Regions from separate parts of the Streptomyces sp. NPDC091272 genome, predicted to be linked through region 4. Evidence: riboswitches for the same ligand, from Rfam matches in the RefSeq annotation. Region 4 holds a riboswitch; each other region holds the start of a gene.
What was found. A riboswitch is a leader RNA that binds a small molecule or an ion and turns the genes downstream of it on or off. The one in region 4 is predicted to bind cobalamin.
Positions count from the first base shown of each region.

Region 1: another riboswitch for cobalamin. It lies ahead of ACIQM4_RS18925 (FecCD family ABC transporter permease); the one in region 4 lies ahead of ACIQM4_RS32485 (ABC transporter substrate-binding protein).
Region 2: another riboswitch for cobalamin. It lies ahead of ACIQM4_RS17870 (CbtB-domain containing protein); the one in region 4 lies ahead of ACIQM4_RS32485 (ABC transporter substrate-binding protein).
Region 3: another riboswitch for cobalamin. It lies ahead of ACIQM4_RS06050 (ribonucleoside-diphosphate reductase subunit alpha); the one in region 4 lies ahead of ACIQM4_RS32485 (ABC transporter substrate-binding protein).

Region 1 is NZ_JBIVVC010000006.1:192,797-197,686, forward strand. Features, by position in the region: gene ACIQM4_RS18910 (HPP family protein) at 1-156, shown strand, start outside; gene ACIQM4_RS18915 (ABC transporter substrate-binding protein) at 233-1,285, opposite strand; gene ACIQM4_RS18920 (ABC transporter ATP-binding protein) at 1,306-2,085, opposite strand; gene ACIQM4_RS18925 (FecCD family ABC transporter permease) at 2,085-2,894, opposite strand; cobalamin riboswitch at 3,107-3,239, opposite strand; gene ACIQM4_RS18930 (winged helix DNA-binding domain-containing protein) at 3,416-4,606, shown strand; gene ACIQM4_RS18935 (isochorismatase family protein) at 4,653-4,890, opposite strand, start outside.
Region 2 is NZ_JBIVVC010000005.1:514,483-519,372, reverse strand. Features, by position in the region: gene ACIQM4_RS17890 (HAD-IIA family hydrolase) at 1-152, shown strand, start outside; gene ACIQM4_RS17885 (hypothetical protein) at 246-812, shown strand; gene ACIQM4_RS17880 (class F sortase) at 945-1,637, shown strand; gene ACIQM4_RS17875 (CbtA family protein) at 1,607-2,398, opposite strand; gene ACIQM4_RS17870 (CbtB-domain containing protein) at 2,417-2,635, opposite strand; cobalamin riboswitch at 2,669-2,833, opposite strand; gene ACIQM4_RS17865 (glycoside hydrolase family 6 protein) at 3,440-4,453, shown strand; gene ACIQM4_RS17860 (galactose oxidase-like domain-containing protein) at 4,518-4,890, opposite strand, start outside.
Region 3 is NZ_JBIVVC010000002.1:274,888-279,777, forward strand. Features, by position in the region: gene mctP (monocarboxylate uptake permease MctP) at 1-1,358, shown strand, start outside; gene ACIQM4_RS06045 (GNAT family N-acetyltransferase) at 1,445-1,945, shown strand; cobalamin riboswitch at 2,020-2,157, shown strand; gene ACIQM4_RS06050 (ribonucleoside-diphosphate reductase subunit alpha) at 2,297-4,699, shown strand; gene ACIQM4_RS06055 (ribonucleotide-diphosphate reductase subunit beta) at 4,699-4,890, shown strand, end outside.
Region 4 is NZ_JBIVVC010000017.1:21,950-26,839, reverse strand. Features, by position in the region: gene ACIQM4_RS32495 (amino acid permease) at 1-1,218, shown strand, start outside; gene ACIQM4_RS32490 (Mov34/MPN/PAD-1 family protein) at 1,363-1,779, shown strand; cobalamin riboswitch at 1,827-1,974, shown strand; gene ACIQM4_RS32485 (ABC transporter substrate-binding protein) at 2,013-3,005, shown strand; gene ACIQM4_RS32480 (FecCD family ABC transporter permease) at 3,013-4,059, shown strand; gene ACIQM4_RS32475 (ABC transporter ATP-binding protein) at 4,169-4,890, shown strand, end outside.

The DNA.
Region 1 (4,890 bases), on a different contig from region 4:
GCGTGCGCCACCGCCGTGGTCATCGTGCTGCAGACACCGGCCCCGGGGCGGTTCGTACCGCTGCTGCTCGGGGCCGCGGTACTGATGGTGCTGACCGAGTACGTCGCCTCCCGGCTGCGGCGCGGCGCTCCGAAGTACCCCGTCTACTGGTGGTGAGAACTACTGGTGGTGAGATCTACCGGTGGTGAGATCTACCGGTGGTGAGCCGCCGTCGTCGCGCGGGCGGGCGGGCTCAGGAGCGGGTCACCCGGAGCCTCTTGAGGTCCGCGGCGAGCGAGGCGACGGCCGCGGGGTTGCGCGGGCTCTCCACCAGGTCCGCGTAGTCGAGGACGACGATCCTGTCGTTCTTGACCGCCGAGACCTGTGCGAGCGGCGGGTACGACTTCAGGAACTTCCGCTTCTGCTCGGCGGTCGTGTCACCGTAGTCGTTGATCACGATCACCTCAGGGTCCCGTTCCACCACGGTCTCCCAGCCCACCGTCGCCCAGCTGTCCTTGAGGTCCTTCATCACGTGGTCGCCGCCCGCCCTGGTGATGATGTCGTGGGGCGCGGCGTACAGGCCGGACGTGAACGGCTTGTCCTGGCCGCCGTCGTACAGGAAGACCCGCGGCCGGTCGGCCCCCTTGAGCGCCCCGGCCTGCGCGTCGGCCACCTGCTTGCGGAACTTCGTGACGAGGGCCTCGGCACGGTCCTCGACGTCGAAGACCTTCCCCAGGTTGAGCAGGTCGGTGTAGAGCGCGTCGAGCGGGGGCATCACGCCGCGGGCGGTGCCGCCCCGTCCGTTGCGGCAGGACTCGCTCAGGAGGTAGGAGTCGATGCCGACCTTCTTCAGGTCGGCGGGGGTGAATCCCTCGCCCTCGTTGAAGCCGTAGTTCCAGCCCGCGAAGACGAGGTCGGCGCGGGCGTCGAGGGCCATCTCCTTGTTGATCTGCTTCTTCGAGAGCCACTTGACCTTGTCGTAGCCGGAGCTCCAGGGGACCGAGGCGAGGTCGCCCTTGTCGTCGGGCATCACGAAGCCGGCCATGTGCTTCTCCAGGCCGAGGGCGAACATGATCTCGGTGATGCCGACGTCGTTGGTGACCACGCGCTGCGGGGCCTTGGTGTAGGTCTTCTGCTCGCCGCAGTTCTCCACGGTCACCGGGTAGTGGGAGCCGGCGGCGGCCCTGCCGTCCTGGCCCCCGGCGGCCGGGGTGACCTGAGCGCCGCAGCCGGTGAGGGCGGCGGCCGTCGCGAGGGCGAGTGCGAGGACGGCGGGGCGTACGGAATGACGCGGGGGCTTGCGCATGGGGGCGGGTCCGTTCAGGTTCAGGAGGTGGCGGGCAGAAGGCGGTCGAACAGCAGCTGTACGGCGCCGGACTCGGGGTGCGGCACCCGGTGCGCCCGTACGCCGAAGACGTCCGCGAGCAGCTCGGGCGTGAGCACGTCGTGCGGTGCGCCGTGGGCCACGATGCGGCCCGCCTCGATGACGTACAGCAGGTCGCAGTGGAGCGCCGCGAGGTTGAGGTCGTGCAGTGCGGTGAGCACGGTCAGCCCGCTGCCGCGCACCAGCGCCAGCACGTCGAGCTGCTGGGCGATGTCGAGGTGGTTGGTGGGTTCGTCGAGGACGAGCACGCGGGGCTGCTGGGCGAGCGCGCGGGCGATCAGTACGCGCTGCTTCTCGCCCCCGGAGAGGGTGAGGAAGCCGCGCTCCGCGAGGTGGGCGGCGCCGACCTCGGCCAGCGCGGTTGCGCAGACCTGCCGGTCCTCGTCGGTGGCGCGGGCCACCGACCGCTGGTGCGGCAGCCGTCCCATTGCCACCACCTCGGCGACAGTGAAGTCGAACTCGGCGGCGGCCTCCTGGGGCAGCGCGGCCAGCCGCCTGGCACCTTCGCGCGCGGTCATCGCGTGCAGGTCCTCGCCGTCGAGACTGACCGTCCCGCCGGCGGGCCGCAGCGCCCGGTAGACGCAGCGCAGCAGGGTCGACTTGCCGCTGCCGTTGGGCCCGACGAGCCCGACGAGCTGTCCGGGGCCCGCCCGCAGCGTCACGTCCTCGACCAGCCGGGCCCCCGCGATCTCGACGCTCAGTTCCTCGATGTCGACACGCATCACACGCCTCCGAAGGTGTACGAGTTGCGGCGCATCAGCAGGACGAAGCACGGCACGCCGACGGCGGCGGTGAGCACGCCCACCGGGAGCTCCACAGGCGCGAGCAGGGTGCGGGAGAGGATGTCCACCCAGACCAGCAGCACCGCGCCCGCCGGTGGGGCGACGGCCAGCAGCCTGCGGTGGTCGGCGCCGACCAGCATCCGTACGGCGTGCGGGACCCTGGCGCCGCCGAGGCTGCCGAGCAGCCACATCATGGCGCTACGGGCGGCCTCGCCGCGTTCGGCGGCGAAGACCATGAACGTGGTGATGGCCGAGAAGCCGTAGTACAGCGCGGTCCCCGTCAGCACCAGCCGCAGCGGGGTGAGCCCGCGCGGGGTGCGGGCGATCGCGTACACCAGCGCCATCGCGAGCAGCGCGGACCCGAAGGCGGCGGCCGACAGCGCCCACACCCCGAGCGCGCCGAGCGCCCCGAAGAGCAGCACTGCGTTGGCGCCGACGGCCGCACCGGACGAGATCCCGAGGACGAACGGGTCGGCCAGCGCGTTGCGCACCATGGCCTGCACGGCGACACCGATGCCGGCCAGCCCGGCCCCGACGACGGCGGCCAGCACGGCGCGCGGGAAGCGCAGTTCCCAGACGATGGTGTAAGCGGAGACCTTGTCGGCGGATATGGAACCGCCGCTCAGCCCGGCCCACAGGTACCGCACCACCTCGCCCCAGCCGAGCCCGGAAGCGCCGAGGCCCGCCCCGCAGACGAGGGAGACCAGCAGCGCTGCCCCCAGCCCGACGACGAGCACCGGCACGGACATCCGCCGTGGCGGCGCGGGTCCGGCGCCACTGCCGGCACCTGGGCGGGTACGGGTGCGGGCCTCGGGGGGCGTCGCGGAGGTGGTGGCGGAAGTGGAGGAGGAAGTGGCCACGGGCGGTTCGCCTTCGCCTCGGGCCGTGCGCTGCGCGCCGGAAGCAGCGGCCCGGGACGCGGGGCGCCCTGTGCAGCACCTCTCGCAGTCCACGGCGAATTGTCAGGAGCCTTCACCGCCGCGGGTAATCGGGCTCACGGAGCGTGGTGTTCGCTCCGCCTACCGTTGCGGGTCAGCGCCGGAATTCGACCGGACTTCCCCCGCGGGGCGCCTGCAGCTTAACGGGTCCGCACGCAGGCTCCCGCCGGGGGAAGGGGCCGGCCGAGGTGTCTGCCGGCATCCAGGGTCGTCCGCAGCAGGACCCCACGGCCCGGCTCCCGGAAGGAGCGCGGCAGGTGCTGCGCCCGCTGTCGTGGGACCGCTTTCGCGAAGGGGCTCCGCCGGGGTGCGGAACAGGCACAATCCTGTGCATGGAGATCACCGCACGCGAGCTCAACCGCGCCACCCTGGCCCGCCAACTCCTGCTGCAGCGAGAGCCGTTGAGCGTCGAGGAGGCAGTCGGACAGGTGGTCGCGCTACAGGCGCAGCACGCGCCGTCGCCGTACCTCGCCCTGTGGAACCGGATCAGCGGCTTCGACCCCGCCGACCTGGACGAGGCGTTCACGCGTGGTTCGGTGGTCAAGGCGACCCTGCTGCGGCTCACCCTGCACGCGGTGCGGGCCGACGACTACCCGGTGTTCCGCGAGGCGATGCGGCCGACCCTGCGCGCCTCGCGGCTCGGCGACCGCTTCGCGGCCACCGGTCTCACCCCCGCCGACTGCGATCTCCTCGTACCGGACCTGCTGAGTTTCGCGGACCGGCCGCGCACCGGCGCCGAGCTGGAGGCCTGGGTCGGCGAGCAGCTGGGCGTTGAGTTGCAGGCCGGCGCCTGGTGGGGGCTGCGGGCGTGTGCGCCGCTGGTCCATGTGCCGTCGGGCGGACCGTGGTCGTTCGGGGCCCGGCCCTCGTACGTGGCGGCGCACCCGCACCCGGCTCCGGCTCCTGCCCCCGTTGGCTCGCGGGCCCGGCAGACGGAGGCGGCGGAGACGGCGGTGGCAGCGCAGACGCAAGCGCTGCAGGCCCTCGTCCTGCGCTGCCTGGCCGGTTTCGGCCCGGTGACGGTGGCGGACATCGCCCAGTTCACCCAGGCGGGACGCACTGCTGTCCGTAAGGCGCTGGAATCGCTGGGCGACGCGGTCGAGCGGTTGGAAGGCCCGGCGGGCGCCGCCCTGTTCGACCTCCCCGGCGCACCGCGCCCGGCGCAGGACACTCCGGCGCCGGCCCGCCTCATGGCCATGTGGGACAGCAGCCTGCTGGCGTACGCCGACCGCAGCCGCATCATCCCGTCGGAGTACCGCCGACTGGTCATCCGTAACAACGGCGACGTACTGCCGACCCTGCTGGTCGACGGTTACGTGGCCGGGCTGTGGCGCCCCGTCGACGGCGGCATCGAGGCCACCGCCTTCCACCGGCTGACGCGCGAACAGTGGGAGCAACTCGCCGATGAGGCAAGCTCGCTGACCGCGCTTCTGGCCGACCGCGAGCCGCGCGTCTACAGCCGCTACGGCCACTGGTGGGCCAAATCTCCCGACCCGCACACCACCCGGCTGCTGCCGGGGTAACCGCCCCCTCCCGGGGCCGGCCGGGGCCGTCGCCGTCCCGGACCGGTCAGGCCTTGAGCTCGTCGACGGTGTGGACGACCGTGCCGAACAGGTCGGAGACGGTGGTCAGGCTCGCCGTCTGCAGCGCCTGCGACGAGAGCACGGAGCCGTCCGGCGCCCGGAGGGCGCGGGTCGCGGTGGCCTCGGCGACGACGGTGGGACGATGGCCGAGGTTGAAGGCACCCTGGGCGGTGAACAGTACGCACATGTGCGTCATGAACCCGGCGATCACGAGGTTCCCGCTG
Region 2 (4,890 bases), on a different contig from region 4:
GGATGGACACCGACGTGCTGGCGGGCCTTGAGGCGGGAATGGAGACGTTCCTGGTGCTCACCGGGCTGACCGGCAAGGACGACATCGACAAGTACCCGTTCACGCCGTCCACCATCGTCGACTCGATCGCCGACCTGGTCGACCGCATCTGACCCTCCCGGGGGCCCGTACGGCGCAGTCACGGGCCCCTGGGGATGCGGGCGATGTGCGCACGGGCGAATCTTCGGAGTACCAGGAGGTTCACTATGCGCTCATCGCAGTTCACGCTGTGTGCAGGTGCGGTGCTCGCGGCGGTACTCGTCCCCGCGCCCGCCGCCCTCGCCGCGTCACCGGCCGCCACCGGTCCGGTCATCGTCACGAACAACGAGGACTCGAACGGCTTCGTCACCGTCACCCCGTCCACCGTCGCAGCCGGCGGGGAGGTGGACCTGCGCGTCGACGTGTGCGAGGGCGAGCGGGCCATCGGCACGTCGGAGGCCTTCTCCTCACCCGCGTACTTCAACCCGGCCGCCGACGGCGGTCTGTTCGCCGAGGCCCGGATCCGCTCCGACGCCCAGGGCCGCGACTACGGCATCCACGTCAAGTGCGAGGAGGGCGGTGGCAACGCCAAGGGCAACGTCACCGTCGTGCACCACAGGACCGAACCGACCGCACCCGTCCACGCGGGCGGCGGCGGTACGGCGCAGCTGGCCGCCGAGTCCGACGGCCCCGGCACCCCGCACACCCTGATCGGCCTCGGCCTCGCGGGGGTGGCCGCCGTCGCCATCGCCGGCCGTTCCGTGCGCCGCCGCCGCCGCAACGGCTCGCGCTAGGGACTCTCGCCCGGATCACGCGCGCCAGGACCGATCCGGACGGGAGACCCGCAGCGACGCCCCGTCAGGGGCACGGGCACCTGCGCGGCCGGCGACAGCGGATCCGCGCGAAGCACCGAGGGAGCACTCACCATGAGTACCGACGAATCTGCTTCCGGCAAGGGCCGGGCGGTCACCGGCACCGCCTGGGCGGTGCTGCTCCTCGGACTGTGGCTGTGGGGCCGCGACCTCACCGAAGGCACCGGCGGCCATGCCGCGTCGGCCGCCGGTGACGTGGCCGCGGTGGGACGCCCACTGCTGCAGGTCGAACTGCCCGACGCGCACCGGCCGGTCGCCGGGGTGCGCCCGCGGCGCCTCGACATCCCCTCGCTCGGCATCTCCGCGCCGGTGGCCCCGCGCGGGCTCGACGCCCATGGCGCGGTGGACCCGCCGCCGTACGAACAGCCCAAGGTGGTCGGCTGGTACCGGGACGGCGCCCGGCCGGGCGCGCGCGGTGTGACGCTGCTCGTGGGACACGTCGACACCAGGAGCAAGCCCGCCGTCTTCTACGGCCTCAGCTCCGCCCGCCCCGGCGAACGGGTCAAGATCACCGGAGCGGACGGCTCGGTCACCGAGTTCACGGTCGACGACGTCCAGGTCTTCAGCCGCGACAAGTTCGACGCGAAGAAGGCCTACGGACCCCGCAAGGACGGCAGGGCCGAACTGCGGCTCATCACCTGCGGCGGTACGTACGACCACGCGGCCCGCTCCTACACGGCCAACGTGGTCGTCTCCGCCTATCTGACGGGAGCCGTTCAGGCCCCTGCCGGGACCGCCACCTCCTGAGCGGGGGCGGGGGAACCGGCCCGCTGCGCGGCCCGCAGCCCGAGAGCGCCGAAGACCGCCGCGAACACCGCCCACAGCAGCAGCTGTGACCCGAGCGAGAGCACCCGGAAGTCCCACAGCAGCGTGGCGGGCACGGGGACCTCGTCCGGATTTCCGGGCAGCAGGAACAGCACGGCCAGCGTCACCGCCCCGGTCAGGAAGACCGCGCCGTGCCGCAACGGCTCCGGCCGGCCCGCCAGCCGTACGTACAACTGCCTGGCCAGGAGCATGCCGAGGACGCCGATCACGACGGCGGCCAGCCACAGCTGCTGGCGCTCTCCCACCGTGTTGGCGTCGCCCACGCCCGGCGGCGCCGCCGGGTAGCGCAGCCCCGGCAGCAGGGCCACCGCGACGAACGCGGCGGCGCAGAACCCGAGCGCGCGCGGCCAGGCCCGTACGAGGAAGCCGGTGCGGCGGTGCACCAGTGCGTACGCCACGGCGAACAGCACGCCGAGCGCCAGGCCCGCGACCACGGCGGTGACCACCAGGCCGAAGTGCTGCTGCCCGCGCGAGAACAGCTCCTCGTGGTGCTCGGCGACTGCGCCCGCCGCCGCGTGCGCGTGCTCGGCCGCCTCCGCCTTGGCCGAGCGCGCCTCTTCGAGGACGATCGCCCGGTCCATCACGGGTTCGGCGAGCAGCAGCGAGAAGAGGCCGGTGACCAGGCCCGCTGCCCCGCCCGCCGCGAGTCCGCGGCCGAGCAGGGGGAGTATGAGGTTGTTCATGGTGCTCAACGGCCCCGATCAGTGGCAGGGGGCACCGAAGAGGTGCCGGCCGTCGTGCGAGAACTCGTGCAGATAGCTGCCGGTCGCGGAGATGATGTGGCCGTTGTCCATGAACACGGCGTACAGCGCGATCAGCGCGACGATCACCGCGGCGGCCAGAATCAGCAGATCCCGGGTGCGGGTGGTCGCGGACGCGAGGTCAGTGGTCTGTGCGGACTGCTGAGCAGACGCGGACATAGCGGTGTGCCTCCTTGAGGGGTTTCCACGCCCCGATGCAGGAGGACGACGGGTCAGTTCCTGACTCCCGCGGCCGCGCGCTGCGCGGACGTGGTCACAGTGGCGGGACCGCCCCGGATTCGCACCGGAGTTCCTGTTCACCGTCGCCTCGAAGTGTGAAGTTGTCCTCCGGAGAGTCCCAGTCTGGCTGAACACTGTCAACAGGGGTCCGGTCAGCGGGCCCGCCGGGGGCGGGGCGGGGGCGAAGTACCTGGCCCGGCCGACTGCTCGCTCCCCCCGGAGCGGTCGGCCGGGCCGGTCCTCGACCGCGCGCGCACGAACTGCGGGAGAAGCCCGGCGCCGTCGCGGGAGGTTCTGGGGGACCAGCTCGGAACTGCGGGCCGGGGGCTGGGGCCGCCACACCACTTTAGAGCGCCCAAGCGCCGTTCTCCATAGGGTAGTTGACGCGATGTCACGAGAGAGTCGCGGCGGGTGTCCCGGCCGCCGGTACAGGCGTGCCGGTGCGAACCCCGCTCGCCGCGGGCCCCGGCACAAGATTTTCCCGGTCGGCCTCGGCGCGGCAACCCGGCGCGGGACCCCGCAGAGCCCGCGAACGAGCTGGTGGGGAGTGGTGCAACAGCTTCACGACGAAGCAGGACACGCCTCGTGGGGCGGGAGCCCGATGTGTCAGGATTGGATTCGACCGGTTCTGTCCGGGCAGGGGCGCCTGGGGGGCTGCCTCGGAATTTCTTTCATCTTCGAGACGGTCACCTTCGAGAGGTTTCGAGAAGGTCGGTCCTCACAAAGGCGCCCAAGGGGGAGTCGATGTACGGCAGTTACAGCGGACGTGTGCGAGCGGTCGGAGCGGTCGCGGTGGGGGCCGCGCTGCTCCTGACGGGCTGCACCTCGGACGGCGGCGGGGACGGTGACACCGCGGGGAAGAACCCGCCGGTCTCCCAGCTGCCCAAGGGCGACGACCCGTACTGGGTCAATCCGGACGCCAAGGCGGCCCAGGCGCTCGCCGAGGAGGGCGACGCGTCGAAACAGGACCTGATCAAGAAGATCGCCCAGCAGCCGGCCGGCGAGTGGCTGATCCCGGAGAACGCCAAGGACCAGGCGAAGGGCTTCACCGAGGCAGCAGCCGCCGCCGACCGCGAGGCGATCCTCGTCGTCTACAACATCCCGCACCGCGACTGCGGCAACTACTCCGGCGGCGGCGCCTCCGACGGCAACGCCTACCGCGCCTTCATCAAGGAGGTCGCCGAGGGCATCGGCGACCGGCCGGCGACGGTGATCCTGGAGCCCGACGCGGTGCTCCACCTGGTCGACAACTGCACCCCCGAGAAGTTCCACGAGGAGCGCTACGACCTCCTCAAGGGCGCCATCAAGACCCTGAAGCAGCAGCCGAAGACCAAGGTCTACCTCGACGCGGGCAACGCGGGCTGGGGCAAGCCGGACCAGATCTTCGAGCCGCTGAAGTGGTCGGGCATCGACCAGGCCGACGGCTTCTCGGTGAACGTGTCGAACTTCTACTCCACCGAGGAGAGCAAGAAGTACGGCAAGGAGCTCTCCGCGAAGATCGGCAACAAGCCCTTCGTCATCGACACCAGCCGCAACGGCAACGGCCCCTGGACGGAGGGCAAGCCCGAGGAGCGCTGGTGCAACCCGCCTGGCCGCGCGCTCGGCGAGGCACCCACCACCGAGACGGGCGACCCCCAGGTGCACGCCCTGCTGTGGGTGAAGCGCCCCGGCGAGTCCGACGGCGACTGCAAGGGCGGCCCGCAGGCCGGCCGCTGGTTCGCGGACTACGCGCTGGAACTGGCGAAGAACGCGAAGTAGCAGAGCGGAACGCGTAAGGGGCGCCCTCCATGGAGGGCGCCCCTTACGCGTTCCTACCGGTTCGCTACGGAACCTCGACCCAGACCGCCTCGGAAGGCGTGCCCTGGTCGTCCGTCACGAACAGCATGTAGTACCCGGAGGGCACCAGCGCCTGGTTCTTCGGCACGGTGACCGTGATGCCGTCGGACGTCTTCTTGACCTCCAGGGCGATGCTGCGCTGGTCCATGTCCGTCATGTGCGTGACGGCGCTCGGCCGCATCAGCTTCGCGGTGCGGATCGAGGAGGCGTGCTGCGTCTTGAAGGTGCCGGAGCCGCCCCGCGCGATCTTCTGCGGCCCGTCGGTGAGCTTGGGCCGCGAGTCGCGGTAGAGGTACGGCGGCGTGTAGATCTCGATGCGCTGCTCGAAGACACCGGGCCTGGTGTTGGCCTTGTCCGAG
Region 3 (4,890 bases), on a different contig from region 4:
TCTACCCGCTGATCTTCACCTTCCTGCCCCGGCTCTGGTCGGTGTCGCACAAGCACGGCTACGTCACCACCTCGGACTTCGTCCGCGGCCGGTTCGGCTCCAAGGGCCTGTCGCTGGCCGTCGCGGTCACCGGCATCCTCGCCACCATGCCCTACATCGCGCTCCAACTGGTCGGAATCCAGGCCGTCCTGGACGTGATGGGCATCGGCGGCACCGAGTCCACGCACTGGTTCATCAAGGACCTGCCGCTGCTGATCGCGTTCGCGGTGCTCGCCGCGTACACCTACTCCTCGGGCCTGCGCGCGCCCGCACTGATCGCGTTCGTGAAGGACGGACTGATCTACCTGGTCATCGTCGTCGCGATCATCTACATCCCGATCAAGCTCGGTGGCTTCGACGCCATCTTCTCGGCGGCCCAGGAGAAGTTCAGCACCCCGGGCGCGGACGGCAAGCCGACCGGCGCGCTAACCCCGGGCCACACCGGTCAGTGGACCTACGCGACCCTGGCCCTCGGCTCCGCGCTCGCGCTCTTCATGTATCCGCACTCGATCACCGCCACGCTCTCCTCCAAGAGCCGCAACGTGATCCGCCGCAACACCACCATCCTGCCGCTGTACTCGCTGATGCTGGGACTGCTCGCGATACTCGGGTTCATGGCGATCGCCGCCGGGATCAAGGTGAAGAACGGCCAGTTGGCGATCCCGCAGCTGTTCGAGAACATGTTCCCCGACTGGTTCACCGGCGTCGCCTTCGCCGCGATCGGCATCGGCGCACTCGTCCCGGCGGCCATCATGTCGATCGCCGCCGCGAACCTCTTCACCCGCAACATCTACAAGGACTTCATCAAGCCGGACGCGACCCCGGCGCAGGAGACCAAGGTCTCCAAGCTGGTCTCGCTGCTGGTGAAGGTGGGCGCGCTCGTCTTCGTCCTCACCATGGACAAGACGGTCGCGATCAACTTCCAGCTGCTGGGCGGCATCTGGATCCTGCAGACGATGCCCGCACTGGTCGGCGGCCTGTTCACCCGCTGGTTCCACCGCTGGGCGCTGCTGGCCGGCTGGGCCGTCGGCATGGTCTACGGCACGCTGGCCGCCTACGGCGTCGCCTCGCCCACCCAGAAGCACTTCGGCGGCTCCAACGCCGCGATCCCGGGCATCGGCGAGATCGGCTACATCGGCCTCACCGCGTTCCTGCTGAACGTCCTGGTCACCGTGGTGCTCACCTTCGTCCTGCGGGCCCTCAAGGCCCCCGACGGCATCGACGAGACCAGCCCGTCCGACTACACGGCGGACGCGGGCGACCCGGGCGTCAAGGTCGAGCTGCCGCCGGCCACGGCGGGCGCCCCCGGCGGTCACTGACCCGCTCAGGCACAGCGCGTGCGGCCCGGCGCTCCACCCCTCGGAACGGGGTGGGCGCCGGGCCCTCGTCGTTGCACACTCCCCCCATGGACATTGCAATCCGGCCCGCCCGACCCGCCGAACACACCGAGGTGGGCGAACTCACCGCCCGCGCCTACCTGGACGACGGCCTCCTCACCTACGGCGAGGAGGACGACTACCTGCCCGTGCTGCGGGACGCCGCCACCCGCGCCGCCCACGCCGAACTGCTGGTGGCCACCGACCCCGAGGGCACGCTCCTCGGCACCGTCACCTACGCCCCGCAGGGCAGCCCGATGCAGGACATCGCCGGCCCCGGCGAGGCCGAGTTCCGGATGCTCGCGGTCGCCCGCCGGGCCAGGGGCCGCGGCGCAGGCGAGGCGCTCGTCCGCGCCTGCGTCGCCCGTGCGAGGGCGGAGGAGGGCGTCGTACGGGTGGTGATGTCCACCCAGCCGGCCATGCGCGGCGCACATCGGATCTACGAGCGGCTGGGCTTCGTACGCACCCCGGAGCGGGACTGGGACCCGGTGCCTGGACTGACCCTGTTCACCTACGAACGGCCCCTCTGAGCCCCTTCTGAACCGCTTGCGCATATGAAGTCTCGCGACTCGCGACACTAGATGTGGTGGGGTCTTCGTCCAGCACCCACCACATGTATGCTCGTGCTCGCTGTCGCCGCAGGGAAATCCGGTGCGAATCCGGAACTGTCCCGCAACGGTGTGTCATGTGCGCTTTTGCGTACCGCCAAGTCCGAGGACCTGCCGACAGCGCGTCCGGCTCGACCGAACCGGACACCGATACGTCCGGGTCTCGCGGTTGGGCCGGTGGACGCCAGGCGACGCGTGCCCTTTTCCGGGGTGCCGTGCGCTCGCGCGCCCCCTCCGCCGCAGGCCCAGCGCCGAGCGAGGGAGAGCCCCCACGTGACCATCGCGCCAGTCGATCCGGCCGCCCAGGCAGTACAGGGCAACGAAGGAAACCAGGACGCGCCCGGGACCGCGCTCCTGCGCACCCTGACCGACCTGACCGCCGACCTGCCCGACACCGACCCCGGCCGGGTCGCCGCCGCCGCCCTGCGTGGGCGCAACGCCCGTTCGGACGCCGCGGAGCTCAGGTCGCTCGCCACCGAGGCCGCCGCGGGCCTGATCTCCGAGGACCCCGCCTACTCGCGCCTCGCGGCCCGTCTCCTCGCCCGTACGATCCGGGACGAGGCGGCCACCCAGGGCGTGAACTGCTTCTCGGAGTCCGTCTCCGTCGGTCACCGCGAAGGGCTCATCGCGGACCGCACGGCCGACTTCGTCACCCGGCACGCGGCCGCGCTGGACGAGCTGGTCGACCTGGAAGGCGACGACCGCTTCGAGTACTTCGGTCTGCGTACCGTCTACAGCCGCTACCTGCTCCGCCACCCGATCACCCGCCAGGTCGTCGAGACCCCGCAGCACTTCATGCTGCGCGTGGCCTCCGGCCTCGCCGAGGACGACAGCACGCGGGCACTGGCCGAGGTCGCCTCGCTCTACCGGCTGATGAGCCGGCTGGACTACCTCCCGTCCTCGCCGACGCTCTTCAACTCCGGCACCCGCCACCCGCAGATGTCGTCCTGCTACCTCCTCGACTCGCCGATGGACGAGCTGGACTCGATCTACGACCGCTACCACCAGGTCGCCCGCCTCTCCAAGCACGCCGGCGGCATCGGCCTCTCGTACTCCCGCATCCGCGCCCGCGGTTCACTGATCCGCGGCACCAACGGGCACTCCAACGGCATCGTGCCGTTCCTGAAGACCCTGGACGCCTCGGTCGCCGCGGTGAACCAGGGCGGCCGCCGCAAGGGCGCCGCCGCCGTCTACCTGGAGACCTGGCACGCGGACGTCGAGGAGTTCCTGGAGCTGCGCGACAACACCGGCGAGGACGCCCGCCGCACCCACAACCTGAACCTCGCCCACTGGATCCCGGACGAGTTCATGCGCCGCGTCGACCAGGACGGCAGCTGGTCGCTGTTCTCACCCGCCGACGTCCCCGAGTTGGTCGACCTGTGGGGCGGGGAGTTCGACGCCGCGTACCGCAAGGCCGAGGCGGCGGGGCTGGCCAAGAAGTCGATGCCCGCCCGTGAGCTGTACGGCCGCATGATGCGCACCCTCGCGCAGACCGGCAACGGCTGGATCACCTTCAAGGACGCCTCCAACCGGACCGCCAACCAGACGGCGGAGCCGGGCCACACGGTCCACTCCTCCAACCTGTGCACCGAGATCCTCGAAGTGACGAACGACGGCGAGACGGCCGTCTGCAACCTCGGTTCGGTCAACCTGGGTGCCTTCGTCGACACCGAGGCCGGCAGCATCGACTGGGACCGCCTGGACGAGACCGTCCGTACGGCCGTCACCTTCCTCGACCGCGTGGTGGACATCAACTTCTACCCGACCGAGCAGGCCGGGAACTCCAACTCCAGGTGGCGCCCGGTCGGCCTGGGCGCGATGGGCCTCCAGGACGTCTTCTTCCAGCTGAAGCTGCCGTTCGACTCCCCCGAGGCCGCCGCGCTCTCCACGAGGATCGCCGAGCGGATCATGCTGGCCGCGTACGAGGCGTCCTGCGACCTCGCCGAGCGCTCCGGCCCGCTGCCCGCCTGGGAGAAGACCCGCACCGCCCGCGGCGTGCTGCACCCCGACCACTACGGTGTCGAGTTCTCCTGGCCGGAGCGCTGGGAGGCCCTGCGCGCCCGCATCGCCAGGACCGGCATGCGCAACTCGCTCCTGCTCGCCATCGCGCCGACGGCCACCATCGCCTCGATCGCCGGTGTGTACGAGTGCATCGAGCCGCAGGTCTCCAACCTCTTCAAGCGCGAGACCCTCTCCGGCGAGTTCCTCCAGGTCAACTCCTACCTGGTCCGCGACCTGAAGGCGCTCGGCGTCTGGGACGCGCAGACCCGCGAGGCGCTGCGCGAGGCGTCCGGCTCGGTCCAGGGGTTCAACTGGATCCCGGCCGAGGTCCGCGACCTGTACCGCACCGCCTGGGAGATCCCGCAGCGCGGCCTGATCGACATGGCCGCCGCCCGCACCCCGTACCTCGACCAGTCGCAGTCCCTGAACCTCTTCCTGGAAACGCCCACCATCGGCAAGCTCAGCTCGATGTACGCGTACGCCTGGAAGAAGGGGCTGAAGACGACGTACTACCTGCGCTCGCGCCCGGCCACCCGGATCGCGCGCGCCGCCGGCTCGCAGGCTTCCGCCGCGGCCCCGGCCCCCACCGCCACCATCCCCGTGCAGCAGGTGACCGACGCCGAGGCGCTCGCCTGCTCCCTGGAGAACCCCGAGTCCTGCGAGGCCTGCCAGTAATGAGCATCACCGACCCCACCACCGCGCTCCCCGCACAACCGGCCGGGCACAAGGCCGTGAAGAACCTGCTCGACCCGGGCTTCGAGCTCACCCTGCGCCCGATGCGCTACCCGGACTTCTACGAGCGCTACCGGGACGCGATCAAGAACACCTGGACCGTCGAGGAGGTCGACCTCCACTCGGACGTCGCC
Region 4 (4,890 bases):
CGGGCGCTCGGCGAGCTGCTGATGTACCGCCCGGTCTCCGGCTCCTTCTCGGAGTACGCACGGGAGTTCCTCGGCCCGTTCTTCGGATTCGTGACCGGCTGGACCTACTGGCTCTTCTGGGTCGTCACCGGCATCACGGAAGTCACCGCCGCCTCCGAGTACATGCAGTACTGGACGAAGGACGCCACCGGCTGGATCAACCAGCCGCAGTGGGTCTTCGCGCTGATCTTCACGGTCGTCCTCTTCGGCGCCAACCTGATCTCGGTGAAGCTCTTCGGCGAGCTCGAGTTCTGGTTCTCGATGGTCAAGGTGACCGCCATCATCGGCATGATCCTGATCTGCGCCGGCATCCTGACCGTCGGCTTCTCCGACGCCGGTGACACCGCGTCCGTCTCGCTGCTGTGGTCCGAGGGCGGGTTCTTCCCCAAGGGCATCGGCTCGACGCTGATGACGCTCCAGATGGTCATGTTCGCCTTCCTCGCCGTCGAGCTGGTCGGTGTGACCGCGGGCGAGTCCAAGGACCCGAAGACCGTGCTGCCGAAGGCCATCAACACCGTGCCGTGGCGCATCGCCGTCTTCTACGTCGGCGCGCTGATCATGATCCTCTCGGTGGTGCCCTGGACGCACTTCCAGCCCGGCATCTCGCCGTTCGTCGCGGCCTTCGAGAAGATGGGCCTGGGCGTCGGCGCCGCCATCGTCAACTTCGTCGTCCTCACCGCGGCGCTGTCCTCCTGCAACTCCGGCATGTACTCCACCGGCCGGATGCTGCGCGACCTCGCGCTCAACGGACAGGCGCCGAAGTTCTTCACCAAGCTGACGGCACGCGGGCTGCCGCTGGCCGGCACCTCGTTCTCCGCCGCACTCATGCTGGTCGGCGTGTGGATCAACTACCAGTGGCCGGGCGAGGCGTTCAACTACGTCGTCTCCTTCGCGACCATCTCCGGCATGTGGGCCTGGATCATGATCCTCTGCTCGCAGATCCGCTACCGGAAGCTCTCCGACGCGGGCGTGCTCCCGAAGTCCTCGTTCCGGGCCCCGGGCGCGCCCTGGACCAGCTGGTTCGCGCTGGCGTTCATCGCGATGGTGATCGTGCTGATGGGCATCGACAAGGACGCCAGGATCTCGCTGTACTGCGCGCCGGTGTGGGCGCTGCTGCTGGGCGTCTCCTACCTGGTGATGAAGGCCAGGAACCCGGAGAAGTTCGCGGCCAAGAAGTAACACCGTCGGGCGGGTCGTCCGGCGGGTCGTCCAGCAGATCGTCCGGCGGGTCGTCCCGCAGGTAGTCCGCCAGGTCGTCCAGCATTCGGTCCCGCCCGTACCACTCCTCGGTACGGGCGGGGCCTTCTGCATATCCTGGGCCGCATGCTGACCATTTCCCGGACCGTTTACGACCAGATCGTGGCCCATGCGCGCGCCGACCACCCCGACGAGGCGTGCGGCGTGGTGGCGGGGCCGGAGGGGACGGGCCGCCCCGAGCGCTTCGTGCCGATGCTGAACGCGGCGCGCTCGCCCACCTTCTACGAGTTCGACTCGGGCGACCTGCTGAAGCTGTACCGGGAGATGGACGACCGGGACGAGGAACCGGTGATCGTCTACCACTCGCACACGGCCACCGAGGCCTACCCGTCCCGCACGGACGTCACCTACGCCAACGAGCCGGGCGCCCACTACGTCCTGGTGTCGACGGCCGACGCGGACGGCCTCGGTGAGTTCCAGTTCCGGTCCTACCGGATCGTGGACGGCGTGATCACGGAGGAAGAGGTACAGGTGGCCGGCTAGCCGGGGCCGCCGCCGGCAGTGGTGACGTGCCTGGACGTGCCTGGGAGGACGGCCGCTTCCTCCCAGGTGAGAGACTGTGCGCGACCTGGGCGGCAGAACCCAGGAAGCCGGTGTGAATCCGGCACGGTCCCGCCACTGTGACCAGGCCCTCGCAGGCCCGGAAGCCAGGAACTGACCTGCCGCCTCCCATCCGTACGAGGGGACGAGGACATCCCCCGAGGAGGCCCACCGTCATGCCCGCGTTCCGCCGCACGCTCGTCATAGCCGCCGCCGCAGCCACCCTGCTCCCGCTCACCGCCTGCGCGGGCGAGCCGCAGGACACCGGGGCGAGGGACCGGGCGAAGGCCGCCCCCGGCTTCCCGTACACCGTCGAGAACTGCGGCGTGCGGACCACGTACACCAAGCCCCCCGAGCGCGCCCTGGCGATGAACCAGCACGCCACCGAGGTCCTCCTGGAACTCGGCCTGGCGAAGTCCGTCACCGGCACCGCCTACCTCGACGACAAGATCCTCCCGAAGTACGCGGCCGACTACGCGAAGATCCCCGTCGTCGCCAAGGAGTACCCCTCCAAGGAGAAGCTCCTCGCCGCCGACCCCGACTTCGTCTACGGCGGTTACGCCTCCGCCTTCGACCCCAAGCAGGGCACCGGCCGCGCGGACCTCAAGAAGTCCGGCATCGACTCCCGGCTCAACATCGAGTACTGCACCGAGGGCAGCAGCGCCGTCGACGACATCTACCGGGAAGTCACCGAGACCGGCCGCACCTTCGGCGTCGGCGCGCGCGCCGACGCCTGGGTCGCCGGCGCGAAGAAGACGGTCAAGGACACCGCGGCCCGGCTGGCCGGTGTCGAGCCGGTCAGCGTCTTCGCGTACGACAGTGGCGACAAGACCGCCTCCACCGCGGGCGGCAAGGGCATCGCCAACGAGATGATCACCCGGGCCGGCGGCAGGAACGTCATGGCGGACGTCCCGAAGTCCTTCACCGACGCCTCCTGGGAACAGGTCGTCACCCGCAGGCCCGAGGTCATCATGATCATCGACTACGGCGCGACCACCGTCGAGCAGAAGAAGAAGCGGCTGCTCGACGACCCGGCGCTGAAGGACGTGCCCGCGGTGAAGAACAAGAGGTTCGCGGTGCTGCCGCTCTCCGAGCTGGTGGTCGGCGTCCGGGCCCCCGCCGCGATCGAACGCCTCGCCACCCAGCTCCACCCCGAGCTGAAGAAGTAGCCCCGCCGTGAGCTGCCGCACACCGCCCGCCCGCGGGCCGCTCCGCTACACCCTCGTCCTCACCGTCCTCGCCGCCGCACTCGCGGCGGCGACGGTCGCGGGCCTCGCCCTCGGACAGGTCCGCATCCCCGCCTCCCAGGTCCTCGACATCGTCACGGGCGGCGCGGAGCCGAGCCCCTTCCGCACGATCGTCCTGGACGTACGGATGCCGCGCGTCCTGCTCGGCGCGATCGTCGGCGCGGGCCTGGCCGTGGTCGGCACGGTGCTCCAGGCGCTCGTACGCAACCCGCTGGCCGACCCGTACCTGCTCGGCATCTCCTCCGGGGCGTCGGCGGGCGTCGTCCTGGTCATCGTCTTCGGGATCGGCAGCGGGCTGGGCCTCGCGACGACCGTCACCATGCCGGCGGGCGCGTTCGCCGGCTCGCTGCTCGCGCTGGTCCTCGTCTACAGCCTCGCCAGGCGCGGCGGCCGGATGACCGGCACCCGGCTCGTCCTCGCCGGGGTCGCCGTCGCGTACATCCTGTCCGCGCTGACCAGCCTGGTCATGGTCACCTCGGCGAAGCGCGAGCACTTCCAGGAAGCCATGTACTGGACGCTCGGCGGCCTCGGCAGCGCCCGGTGGGACATGCTCCTGCTGCCGGCCGTCGTCCTCGCGGCGGGTACCGCGCTGCTCGTCGCCCTCGCCAGGCCGCTCGACCTGATGCTGGTGGGGGAGGAGGGAGCGACCGTCCTCGGGCTCGACACCTCGCGCTTCCGGGCGGGCGTATTCGTCCTGTCCTCCCTCGTCACCGGCGTCCTGGTCTCCGTCTCCGGGGCGATCGGCTTCATCGGCCTGCTCGTCCCGCACGCCGCCCGGATGCTGGTCGGGGCCTCGCACCGGACACTGCTGCCGGTCGTCGCGCTCGCCGGGGCCGCCTTCCTGGTCCTCGCCGACCTCGGCGCCCGCGTCATCGCCGAACCCCAGGACATCCCGGTCGGCATCCTCACCGCCCTCATCGGCGGCCCCTTCTTCCTGTGGCTGCTGCGCCGCAGACCCGAGGAGGCGCCGTCATGAGCCGACGCCAGGGCGGGGCAGGCCCTCACGCCCGGCCCTTCGTCCCGCCCGCCCCCGCCCGCCCCGCACCGTCCCCGCCCGCCCCGCACCGTCCCCGAGGAGTCCCGGCATGACCACACTGCGGACAGAGGGGCTCTCGTACGGGACCGACGGCCGCCACCTCGTCGACTCCGTCGACATCGAGGCCCGCGCGGGCGAGACCGTCGGTCTCGTCGGCCCCAACGGCAGCGGCAAGACCACCCTCCTGCGCTGCGTCTACGGCACCCTGGCCCCCACCCACGGCCGCGCCCTCCTGGACGGCGAGGACCTGCACACCATGGGTGCCAAGGAGCGCGCCCGGCGCCTGGCCACCGTCCCGCAGGACGGCCAGGCCGTCTTCGAGCTGTCCGTCCGCGAGGTCGTCGCGATGGGCCGCTCCCCGCACAAGAGGTTCTGGGAGGCCGACACCGCGGCCGACGCCGCTCTGGTGCGGGCCGCGCTGGGGCGCGTCGGCATCGACGCCCTCGCCGACCGCCCGTTCCCCTCCCTCTCCGGCGGCGAGCGCCAACGCGCCCTCGTGGCACGCGCGTTGGTCCAGGAGCCCGCCGTTGTCGTCCTGGACGAGCCCACCAACCACCTGGACATCCGCTACCAGCTCGAAGTGCTCTCCCTGGTGCGCGACTTGGGCACCACGAACCTGCTGGCCCTGCACGACCTCAACCTCGCCGCGTACTACTGCGACCGCCTCTACGTCCTCGACGCGGGTCGCATCGTCGCCGAGGGCACCCCCGCGGAGGTCCTCACTCCCGACCTCCTCAAGCGGGTCTACGGGGTGAACGCCGAGGTCAGTGA